Linked DNA regions of Symmachiella dynata. Each later gene encodes a partner of the first gene's protein in a complex. Links are inferred from orthologs where the notes say so. Each region holds a gene or a part of one and is shown on either strand. Other genes may lie near its edges.

Evidence for each region. The genes of interacting proteins can lie anywhere in the genome.
Region 2: the proteins of Mal52_RS14130 (region 1) and Mal52_RS10960 are in contact, whole or in part, in a crystal structure (PDB 5UE9), measured with the Lactococcus lactis proteins. The link is inferred for Symmachiella dynata from one-to-one orthologs. Residues at the interface, in WP_023189152.1 of Lactococcus lactis: Leu4, Gln5, Ala47, Ser48, Met49, Leu50, Leu51, Arg52, Arg53, Met95, Leu98, Arg223, Met224, Ala225, Cys226, Ile228, Gly229, Ala230, Cys231, Tyr232, Ala233, Val235, Glu236, His237, Asn243, His244, Ala245, Lys247, Glu250; in WP_025017116.1 of Lactococcus lactis: Gly25, Phe27, Phe29, Glu32, Tyr33, Lys35, Tyr36, Lys48, Phe56, Thr60, Pro61, Arg62, Val63, Ala64, Glu65, Thr66, Ala67, Ser68, Gly69, Met70, Ile74, Gln77, Pro223, Glu251, Phe274, Ala275, Pro277, Phe278.

The regions. Positions count from the first base shown.
Region 1 is NZ_CP036276.1:3,676,728-3,682,235, reverse strand. Bases 2,522-5,508 are described here. They hold Mal52_RS14130 (dihydroorotate dehydrogenase electron transfer subunit), read right to left. Parts: upstream 4,464-5,508; coding sequence 3,579-4,463; downstream 2,522-3,578. Other genes in these bases: Mal52_RS14125 (pseudouridine synthase), read right to left, coding at 4,460-5,440; Mal52_RS14135 (C45 family autoproteolytic acyltransferase/hydrolase), read left to right, coding at 2,522-3,259. In the rest of the region: Mal52_RS14145 (dimethylarginine dimethylaminohydrolase family protein), read right to left, coding at 1-566; Mal52_RS14140 (sialidase family protein), read left to right, coding at 840-1,997; more of Mal52_RS14135, read left to right, coding at 2,147-2,521.
Region 2 is NZ_CP036276.1:2,830,304-2,834,664, reverse strand. What follows is about bases 1,271-4,148. They hold Mal52_RS10960 (dihydroorotate dehydrogenase), read left to right. Parts: upstream 1,271-2,189; coding sequence 2,190-3,107; downstream 3,108-4,148. Other genes in these bases: trpS (tryptophan--tRNA ligase), read left to right, coding at 3,203-4,148; Mal52_RS10965 (hypothetical protein), read left to right, coding at 1,648-1,866; Mal52_RS10970 (HU family DNA-binding protein), read left to right, coding at 1,271-1,367. Outside these bases: Mal52_RS10975 (YkgJ family cysteine cluster protein), read left to right, coding at 1-341; more of Mal52_RS10970, read left to right, coding at 906-1,270; more of trpS, read left to right, coding at 4,149-4,177; Mal52_RS10950 (hypothetical protein), read left to right, coding at 4,221-4,361.

The sequences.
Region 1 (5,508 bases):
TCAAATGCTGGTGGATAATAGATGGCTTCGTCGGCGCTGAGCGGACAAAAACAGGTATCGAGGTGATAATAGTGCTCGTCCACCAATTGCAGCGGTATCACGCGGCAACCAATCTGGCTCGCCAACCATTGCATCGCCGCAGCATCACTCCGGATGAGATATCCGGCAAACAATGTTTGCCCACAAAAAAGTGCGTCACCGGCCCCTTCAAATGACCACTCCCCGGTCATCGAGACCGTCTCGAAGCCGATAGATTGAAACCAAGCCTCGTCCAATGGTGTTTCCCCTTGCCGCGCTTCGTGGCGAAATTTCGAGAGGAAAACGGTATTGTTCCAGACCAACCCCGCATTGGCCGTGAAGACCAAATCGGGCAAGCCCCGCGCGGGGGGCATCAGACGGATTTCGGCACCCACGTTCTCCAACAGATCACGCAGCGCATGCCACTGCTGCTGCGCCAGCTTGGAATCACTGGCACGACTGCGGCTCATCCAAGGATTAATCTCGTATTCGATCCCGTAGAAGTCCGGCGGGCACATCAAAATGGTGGGGGCAGTGAATTGGCTCACGAAGAATCCGTTCCTGAGGAAATAAGGAATGACAGTAATACATCCAAAGCATCCAGCGGAATTGAATCATGTCTGCCGGGTGTTGTGCAAGAGGGAGGGCAGATCCAGGCACACCCAGCATGCAGTCCGCATGTTCAGCCCTGCCGAAATCGATCTGTGTACACGCCGAGCGATGGACGCCAGTTGTGCTGCGTGTCATAATCTTAATCATACGACACGGCGCAGCCCGGTCGATCAATCTGAAGAAACTCATCGTGACAGGACTACAAAAATATGCGTATCGATTGGATCAAGCAGTTCTTTCTTTTTGCAGCCATCCCGTTATTAGCGACTTCGGTTCTCGCTAAAGACCCGGACTTCAAAGCGCCGGCTGAATATGTCGGTCCCCCAAAACCGCTGCATGCGGCTACCAACCGGGCGTTTCAAGGCATTCCCAGCATGGCTGTCACTCCCGGTGGTCGCTTGTGGGCGACGTGGTATGCGAGTAAGACGCCGGGTGAAGATGCGAACAACTACGTTGTGCTGAGCACGAGTAGTGATCAAGGTGCGACCTGGAAGGAAGTCTTGGTCGTTGATCCCGATGAAGAGGGTCCCGTACGCACGTTTGATCCCGAACTGTGGATGGCTCCCGATGGCAAACTGCGGCTTGCTTGGGCACAATCGATCGGTCACGACGGCACGGTCGCCGGCGTGTGGTTTCTGGAGACCGATGAACCGGAATCCGCCCAACCCACCTGGAAAAAACCTGTCCGCGTGACCGATGGCGTTATGATGTGCAAACCCACCGTGTTGGCATCGGGCGACTGGGTCCTGCCCGCCTCAACATGGCGAAAAACCGACAACAGCGCCAAGATGGTGGTCTCCGATGACCATGGGAAAACCTGGTCCATTCGCGGTGCGTGTAACGTTCCTCCCAAAGTTCGTGCATTTGACGAACATATGTTTGTTGAGCGGAAGGATGGATCGCTTTGGCTGTTGGTCCGGACGCGATACGGGATTGGCGAAAGCGTCTCAACCGATGGCGGTAAGACTTGGCCCGAATTAACCCCCTCAACCCTCGCTCATCCCAGTGCACGATTTTTCATCTCGCGGCTGAATTCCGGGAACTTGTTGTTGGTCAAACATGGACCGATCGACAAACCGACTGGTCGCTCCCATTTAATGGCTTTTCTCTCCACCGACGACGGTAAGAGTTGGAGCAACGGCTTTCTCCTCGACGAGCGTGCGGGTGTTTCCTACCCGGATGGCCAACAAACTCCCGATGGCCTGATCCGCATCATTTACGACTTCAGCCGCACTGGCGACCGAAATATCCTGATGGCCACCTTCCGCGAAGAAGACGTTGCCGCAGGCAAACCTGTTTCTAAAGACGTAAAATTACGGCAAGTGGTGAGCAAAGCTTCCGGCGGCATGAAAAAAGCGAAGCCGTAAAGAAATCATGTGGGCTCTCCTGCAGAGCAGGGGAGCCTGCCCCATTTTTTGTCACCAAATCGCCACGATCTTGCTGTGGCGTGTTATAATCGGCAGAGGTTCAATTCCAGGGTATTTCTACCCACGTTTTAACAAGGGGCCTGAGGCTTATGAATTCTCGTTTATTTGCGGTCGCACTTGTCACGATTATTAGTCTCGCCTTAACGGCAGCGGCCCACGCCGATGGGAAACTGACCTCCGTCGGCAGCGGCAAGGACAAAATCCCGGTGCTGGTTGTCAAAGGCACGCCGTATGAAATGGGGCGCCAGCAAGGCGAATTGATCAAGCCGCAAGCCACGGAATTCATCTCTCACATCCTCAAGAGTATTCAGGCTGCTGACTCGGATCGTTTTACTGACCGCGCACTGGACGAAGCCTGGGCCGCCAGCGCCAAACATACCGACCCGCGGTTCCAAGAAGAACTCAAAGGGCTGGCCGCAGGCAGCGGACTCTCGTTGAAACTACTGCAACGGGCGCACGCGATTCCGATGATCGCCGACTACTCCTGCAGCAGCATTTCCGCTTGGGGTAAAGCAACCAAGGATGGGCACCTGTACCAGACACGCAACCTGGACTGGGAAATGGGGCTGCGTGCTCAAGAATTTCCGTTGATCGTTGTCTACATTCCCGACGAGGGGATTCCGCACGTCAACATCACGTTCGCCGGCTGCATTGGTTCCAACACCGGCATGAATGCTGCGGGAATCGTACTCTCGGAAATGGGCGACTCACCCTCCAGCGACTATCCCTTTGACTTCAATGGTGTCCATTTCACAACACTGTTTCGCAATGTCCTGTACGATGCGAACGGACTGGATGAGGCGGTCGATATTTTCAAGAACGCCAAACGCACCAAGAAATATCACTACGTTGTGGGCGACGGCAAAAACGGTCGCGCGGTGAAAATGTTGGCCCACGCGCCGAATCTGGTCATCTGGGAAGACAACGATGCCACCGACGAATTGGCACCAAACGTTTTTAAAGACATCGTCTACCAAGACGAAGGTCGCGGCGCATTCCAGCCATTGAAAAAGGCGTATGGAAACATCGGCTCGCAAGAGATGATTGACCTGGCCTGCAAAATTCCCATCAAAGGGGCCAACGTCCTCGACGTCGTCTACGACGCCACCGCCTTGGAATTCTGGGTTGCCTACGCCGAAAAAGACGAAGACGCCTACAAGCGACCATTCGTCCACGTCAAACTCAAAGATTATCTCGACTGATCTTCGTAGCGTGCTTTGCGACGCACCTTTCTACGCTGCACGAGGGATGAGCCATTCAAAAAAAACTCGCGCAAAGACGCGGAGCCGCAAAGTAAAAAAGAAATAATCTTGAAAACCCGCGCTTACTAAAACCAGAAACATCAGATTCTAGCCAAGCCGCATCGCCATAAAACGATGTGTAATACATTCCGCTCAGAAGAAAACTCTTTGCGACTTGGCGTCTCTGCGCGAGGCCTTTCTTTCTAAGTGCGCGTCGCAACGCACTTTTTTCTTTCTCGAACAACGAACATCCGGCCAACACCTCTGGACCAATCGCTTCCTAAAACACGATGCGGTCGGCCGGGAAGACGGGGCCTTCGACGCAGGTGCGGCGGTAGTCCCACTCGCCGTCATCCATTCGCACGCGGGTCACGCAACTAAAGCAGGCTCCGAAACCGCACGCCATGGGCGATTCGAGCGAAACGAACCCACGCACACCGGCAGCGGCGATGATTTCACTGACCGCATGCATCATCGGTTCCGGGCCGCAACAATAGACCACCGTCGGCGGATCGTCTCCGTCCAAGGCTTGCTTCAACAAGTCCGTGACAAAACCGTGATGTCCCTGCGAGCCATCATCGGTCGCCACCCGCACCTCGATGCCGGCCCGCTGGAAATCCTCAAGCCCAGCTAAGTATTCAGCTGAACGCGCGCCGTAACACAGCGTGACCGCCGACGGCAATTGTTCTGGTTGCCGTAACGGTTGGCCGTAGGTTTTTTGGCCTAGTGCTTCTTGCCCGACAGCCAAAAACGGTGTCTGGCCGATTCCGCCGGCAACCATCATCAATCGGCCCTCTGCGGGCAACGGAAATCCGTTACCTAGCGGTCCCCAGACCTGCAGCTGTTCACCTGCGGTCCAACGGCTCATCAGCCCTGTCATCTTGCCGATCACCGCGTACACCACATCGATACCCGCCGGACGACCGGCCGCGTCGAGATACGTGTCATACACCGCAAACGGTCGTCCCAATAATGGGTCGCTGGTTTGCAGTGCGCGGATCATCAAAAACTGTCCCGGCAGAATCTGTGCCGCTAATTCGGGAGCGGCAATGCGTACCAGATACGTGTCACGGGCCAATTCCCGTTGCTCGACGACCGTTGCCGTTTCTTGGGCGGCGGTCGGAATCATTCCGGGTAGCAGATTGTCAGGCGCTTGTTCGATCATCGGCGTCGACTTTTCGTAGCCTTTTGTTGAGGACGTTTTTTCGCAGCCGCAGCGGCTTTCCCTTTCACGGGGGAGGAGCGTTTCCCTTTTGCCGGAGCTGCGCTTTTGCTTTTTGCTGGAGCAGTCCGTTTGCCCTTGGCTGGGGCGGCATTTTTGCGCGGTGGCCGACCGCTGCGGATCTCACGTTTTGTTTCCAGCAAAGCTTCGAGTTGTTTGACCTCGTGCGGCGTCAACGTCCGGTGTTCGCCCAAATTGACTTTGCCCAGCTTGATCGGGCCAAACTGGATCCGCCGCAATTTCATCACCTTGTGACCCAGCCGCGCCAACAATCGGCGAATTTCCCGATTGCGCCCTTGGTTGAGCGTCAATTGCAGCACCGCCGTCTTGCCTTTGACCCGCACGCGGCGTGCCCGGTCCACGCGAAAATATCCCTCGGAGAATCGCAGGCCTTCCCGCATTTGTCGCAAAATATCGGGCGTCGGGATTCCAGCGACCTGGACTTCATAGACGCGAGAGACACGATACCGCGGATGCGCCAAGCGATTTGCGAATTCGCCGTCATTGGTCACCAAAATCAGCCCTTCGCTGTTTTCGTCCAAACGGCCAACCGTAAACAGACGTTGCTTAGCTTTGGGGAACAAATCGATCACCCGCCGCCGTCCCGCAGGATCGCTATGTGTGCACAAAAACCCCGTCGGTTTGTTCAGCACATAGTACACCTTTTTCTCGACGTTCACGGTTTCGCCGTCGAGTTGGATCTTTTGCTTGGCCGGGTCAACCCGCAGGCCCAATTCGACCACGGTTTTCCCGTCCACGGTCACGCGGCCGCTTTGGATAAACTCCTCACAATGCCGCCGCGACCCAAATCCGGCCGAGGCCAACACCTTCTGCAGCCGTACCAATGAGTCGTCGCCTTGCGGCGTTTTCAACGTGGGAGTCGTCCGTTGTGTCCGAGTTTTACGCCGAGGAGAGGCCATTTCACCGCCTTAATACATGTCCGCCCCCCAAAATCGAGAGGCCCGTGCACAGGTTTACACGCCCAGCG
Region 2 (4,361 bases), 850 kb from region 1 along the record:
CCGGTGTGGTTTGGGTGACCGACGAGGAGTTGCACCAAATCGCCGAATTCATTGATGAGCCGGTCGGAGCGGTCAAGATCGAGCACACGAAGCTCTTCGCCGGTCGCCGCACGCTCAAAGATTTTGCCAACGGAGACTGCACCTTTTTCGATCCGGAAAAACGGGGCTGCACAATCTATCCGGTCCGCCCCATCCAATGTCGCACCTGGCCCTTCTGGGAATCGAATCTCGAAAGCGAAGCCGAGTGGGAAGACGTGAAGCGAGAATGTCCCGGCGCTGGGCAAGGAAACTTCTTCAGCCTCGAGCAGATCGAAGCGGAAGCAGCAAAGATCCAGATCTGATTCTGCCGGTCGCGCACAGCCGATATCTTTTTAAATCAAGAGGTTGTGTCACGCGATTACAACGACATTCAGACCAATGTCGGGCTAAGCTGGCAGGAAAAATGGCGAACTTCTGCCAATTTTATCGGTTTTGTTGATTATGCGTCGAGCGCCTGGCCGATGATCAAGACAAGGGTGAGTCGATCCTCTCTCAACGATCCAGAGAGCCTGGTTGACGAACTGTGAAATACGAAGGGCATGACAGACAATGCCGAACTCGTAAATCACTATAACCAACTACTGAGAAACGAGTTAAACAAAACACACTATTCATGAACGTCGTCGCCGACAGAACCAAACGGCACAGCAACTTTTCTTGCAGTGTTTTCAGTCACAACGTTGTTTCATGTCAAATACAAATACAACTTTTGGGTAAAATTAGCAGCAGATACGGGCCGAAGCGTACGGTCCACAGAGAATCCACTTGACACTAAGTCCGTTTTGGCATTACAGTTGAGACATATTCCTTTGGCTCAATGTGAGGCCGGGACCGTCCGGCGGGCACTCTTTCGGGAGACTTCAGTCGTGACCAAAAAAGAAATCGTCAAAGCCATTTCCGAGGAAATCGGACTGACACAACTGAAGACGAAAGAGATCGTCCAGAAGACCTTCGATGCCATCGTAGATACCCTGGTCCGCGACGGGCGGATTGAGTTACGAAACTTTGGCGTTTTCGAAGTCAAGAAGCGGGCAGCGCGTAAAGCACGCAATCCGCGGACCGGCGATAAAGTCTTTGTGCCTGAGAAGTTCGTTGTCACATTCAAACCGGGCAAGGAAATGGAAGAGAAGGTGTTGCAGTTGGAAGTTGAAGCCGCGCAATCGGCTTTGGCGCAACAACATACGGCACAAGCAGCGGGCGGAGAAACACCTCCCGGTACGAATGCGTCGAACACCGAGTCCGGCAATACAAATTCCCTGCCGGGCCAAACGACCTATCCCAATTCGGTGGCCTCGGTCAGTTCGCACGATTCGCACAACCCGGGCTAGCAAGCCTACTTACAAACAACAACACATCGGCGGTGAGACGAAAATCCCCCCAGTGATTCTCAAAACTGGTTTCATCTCAATTACGCCCGCCATCCGCGTCCCTAATTTGACCCAAAACACGAAGACACTTTCATTGGAACACCCACTGGGCCGTTCCGGCAAATGATCGTAACGAGTCGACTAGTACGGCGATTAGTTCCCGTGTTAGCGAAATGGATTTCAGCCGTGATGCTTCGTCAGTAGCAAGCACGGAGGTTTTGTGTCATTCAGGAGGTTTGACATGCGGAAGGCAATTCTTGGTGCGGCTGTGGCCGTACTCTTTGTGGTCAGTGTGGGTTGCGTCACCCCGATTTATTCGTCAAGCCCCGACCGTCGGGCCCGCGAGTTGATCTATACGTCGGAAAACTTGCGTCACATTCCGAACACCTGGGAACGTTTTTGGTTCCTGGACATGCCCGACCACACGACACCCTACCGGACGCACGGTGGTGTGCTCTAAGACACGCAGCAGAACATCCCGCACACTTTCTGTGTGGGACAGAACACGGGGCCCCCATTGAATTCACGGGGCCACACAACCGGGCAGAACCGTTCTGGGATTGCCTGATTGTCCGCGGACAACCATGGATCCAACCGGCATTTCGCGCCACCTGCGCGAAGTGCCGTTTTTTTTTGTGCGCAGACCGATATCGCCGCGCCGCACCCATCATTGCCCACCCATTCGTTGGTAGCTACGATGAGCAAACATCCAGCAACATGGGGTGCAATCTCACTTCGCCCCTGCCCTTAAAATAATCCTGTACCACAATCATCGAAACTCTCGTGCCTCAACTCAGCGTCCAACTCAACCGCCTCAAATTAGCAAATCCGATTCTCGTGGCTTCCGGCACCTTTGGTTATGCCCGCGAAATGGCCGCGTTTGTCGATTTCAAACAATTGGGCGGCATCATTCCCAAAACGCTCACAGCCGCCCCGCGCATCGGCAATCCCCCCCCACGGACGGTCGAAGCCTCATCCGGGTTGCTCAACTCCATCGGCCTGGACAACGATGGGATCGATGCCTTTCTCGCCAAGACGTTGGATTATCTTCTTGGCTTAGAGACCGCCATCATCGTGAACATTGCGGGGCGGAATACCGAAGAATTCGTGCAGATGGCCGCCAAGGTCGGGCAGCACAAGCAGGTTGCTGGCTTGGAGCTGAATATCTCCTGCCCCAACGTCAGCGGCGGCGTTGATTTTGGCACCGACCCCCGACTGGCAGCTGAGGTCGTCTCGCAGGTTCGCAATGCGTGTGACTTGCCAGTGATTGCCAAATTGACCCCCAACGTGACGAGTGTCGTCGAAATCGCTCAAGCCGCCGCCGAGGCGGGTGCCGATGCGGTTTCGTTGGTGAACACCTTTCAAGGCATGGCCATCGATTGGCGGCGTCGCAAACCGATTCTGGGAAATGTCATCGGCGGGCTGAGCGGCCCGGCAATTAAGCCGCTGGCGCTGCGGATCGTCTGGCAGGTGGCGCAAGCCGTTAATGTTCCCATCATCGGCATCGGCGGAATTCAATCGATCGACGACGTCATGGAATTCCTGATCGCTGGAGCAACGGCGGTTCAAATCGGCACAGCTAATTTCTACAATCCAGGACTGGCTCAGCAATTGGTCACCGAATTATCCGAAATCTTGACCGAGCAAAACTGCCAATCCGTCGGCGACATCGTTGGCACATTGCAGATTCCCGCGCGTTAAACGTATCGGCATCGAACCATTCTTTCCCAGCCACCGGCGATGCTGGAGGCCGATTTCAAACATTCACCACCGCACACGACATCGAGACGTAATTCATGCGAGTTCTCTCCGGAATTCAACCGACCGGCCGCCCTCATTGGGGTAATTATTTCGGCGCCATCGCTCAATACATCGCCCTGCAAAACAACGAGCAGTCATTTTATTTCGTCGCCGACCTGCACGCGCTGACGACGATTCGCGATGCGCAGGTCTTGCGGGATAATTCGCACAGCGCCGCCGTTGACTTGTTGGCACTGGGCCTTGATCCCCAACAAGCAACGTTGTTTTTGCAATCGGACATTCCCGAGGTCTCGGAACTGACGTGGTTGCTGATGACGGTCACGCAAATGAGCCTGCTGGAAAAATGCCACGCCTACAAAGACAAAAAGGCGAAGGGGCTGGCCGCCGATGCGGGGCTGTTCAACTATCCCGTGCTGATGGCGGCGGACATTTTGCTCTACGACAGCGATGTGGTCCCCGTCGGAGCCGATCAGGTACAGCATATTGAAGTCACGCGTGATATCGCGCAGCGGTTCAATGTGATTTACGGCACCGAAGCCTTGACGCTGCCCAACGGGCAAACACTCGACGCCACGGCCAAAGTTCCCGGCACGGACGGCGAAAAGATGTCGAAGAGTTACGGCAACACGATCGAAGTCTTCGAAGCGCCTAAGAAAATGCGTAAAAAAGTGATGTCGATCAAAACCGATTCGAAGACGGTCGAGGAGCCCAAGGATCCCGAGACGTGCCCGGTGTTCGCCTTGTACAAACTCTTCGCCGAGGAAGCACAACAAGCGGAATTGGCTGGGCGGTATCGCGCCGGGGGGATGGGTTACGGTGATGCGAAACAAGCGGTGTACGAAGCAGCCTTGGCTTACTTTGCCGAGGCGCGTGAGCGCCGCGCAGAATTGGAGAAAACCCCCGACACGGTCCGCGACATTCTGCGCGACGGCGCGATCGTGGCGCGGGCCAAGGGACAAGAGGTGCTGGAACGCGTGCGATCCGCTTGTGGGCTCAGCGCGCATCAATGATCGCCCCGCCAGCGACTCCTTGACCTGACAAGGGAGATGGACCATGGACAAGCCTCGCGAGTCGGCGACAACAATCGCCGGGCGTTTGACGACGTGGCTGATGCTGTGCGTCGTCGCGCTGTCGGTGTTGATGGTCGCAGCCGCTTACGTACCCGCACGACTAAAATTGCTCGGCCTGTATAGC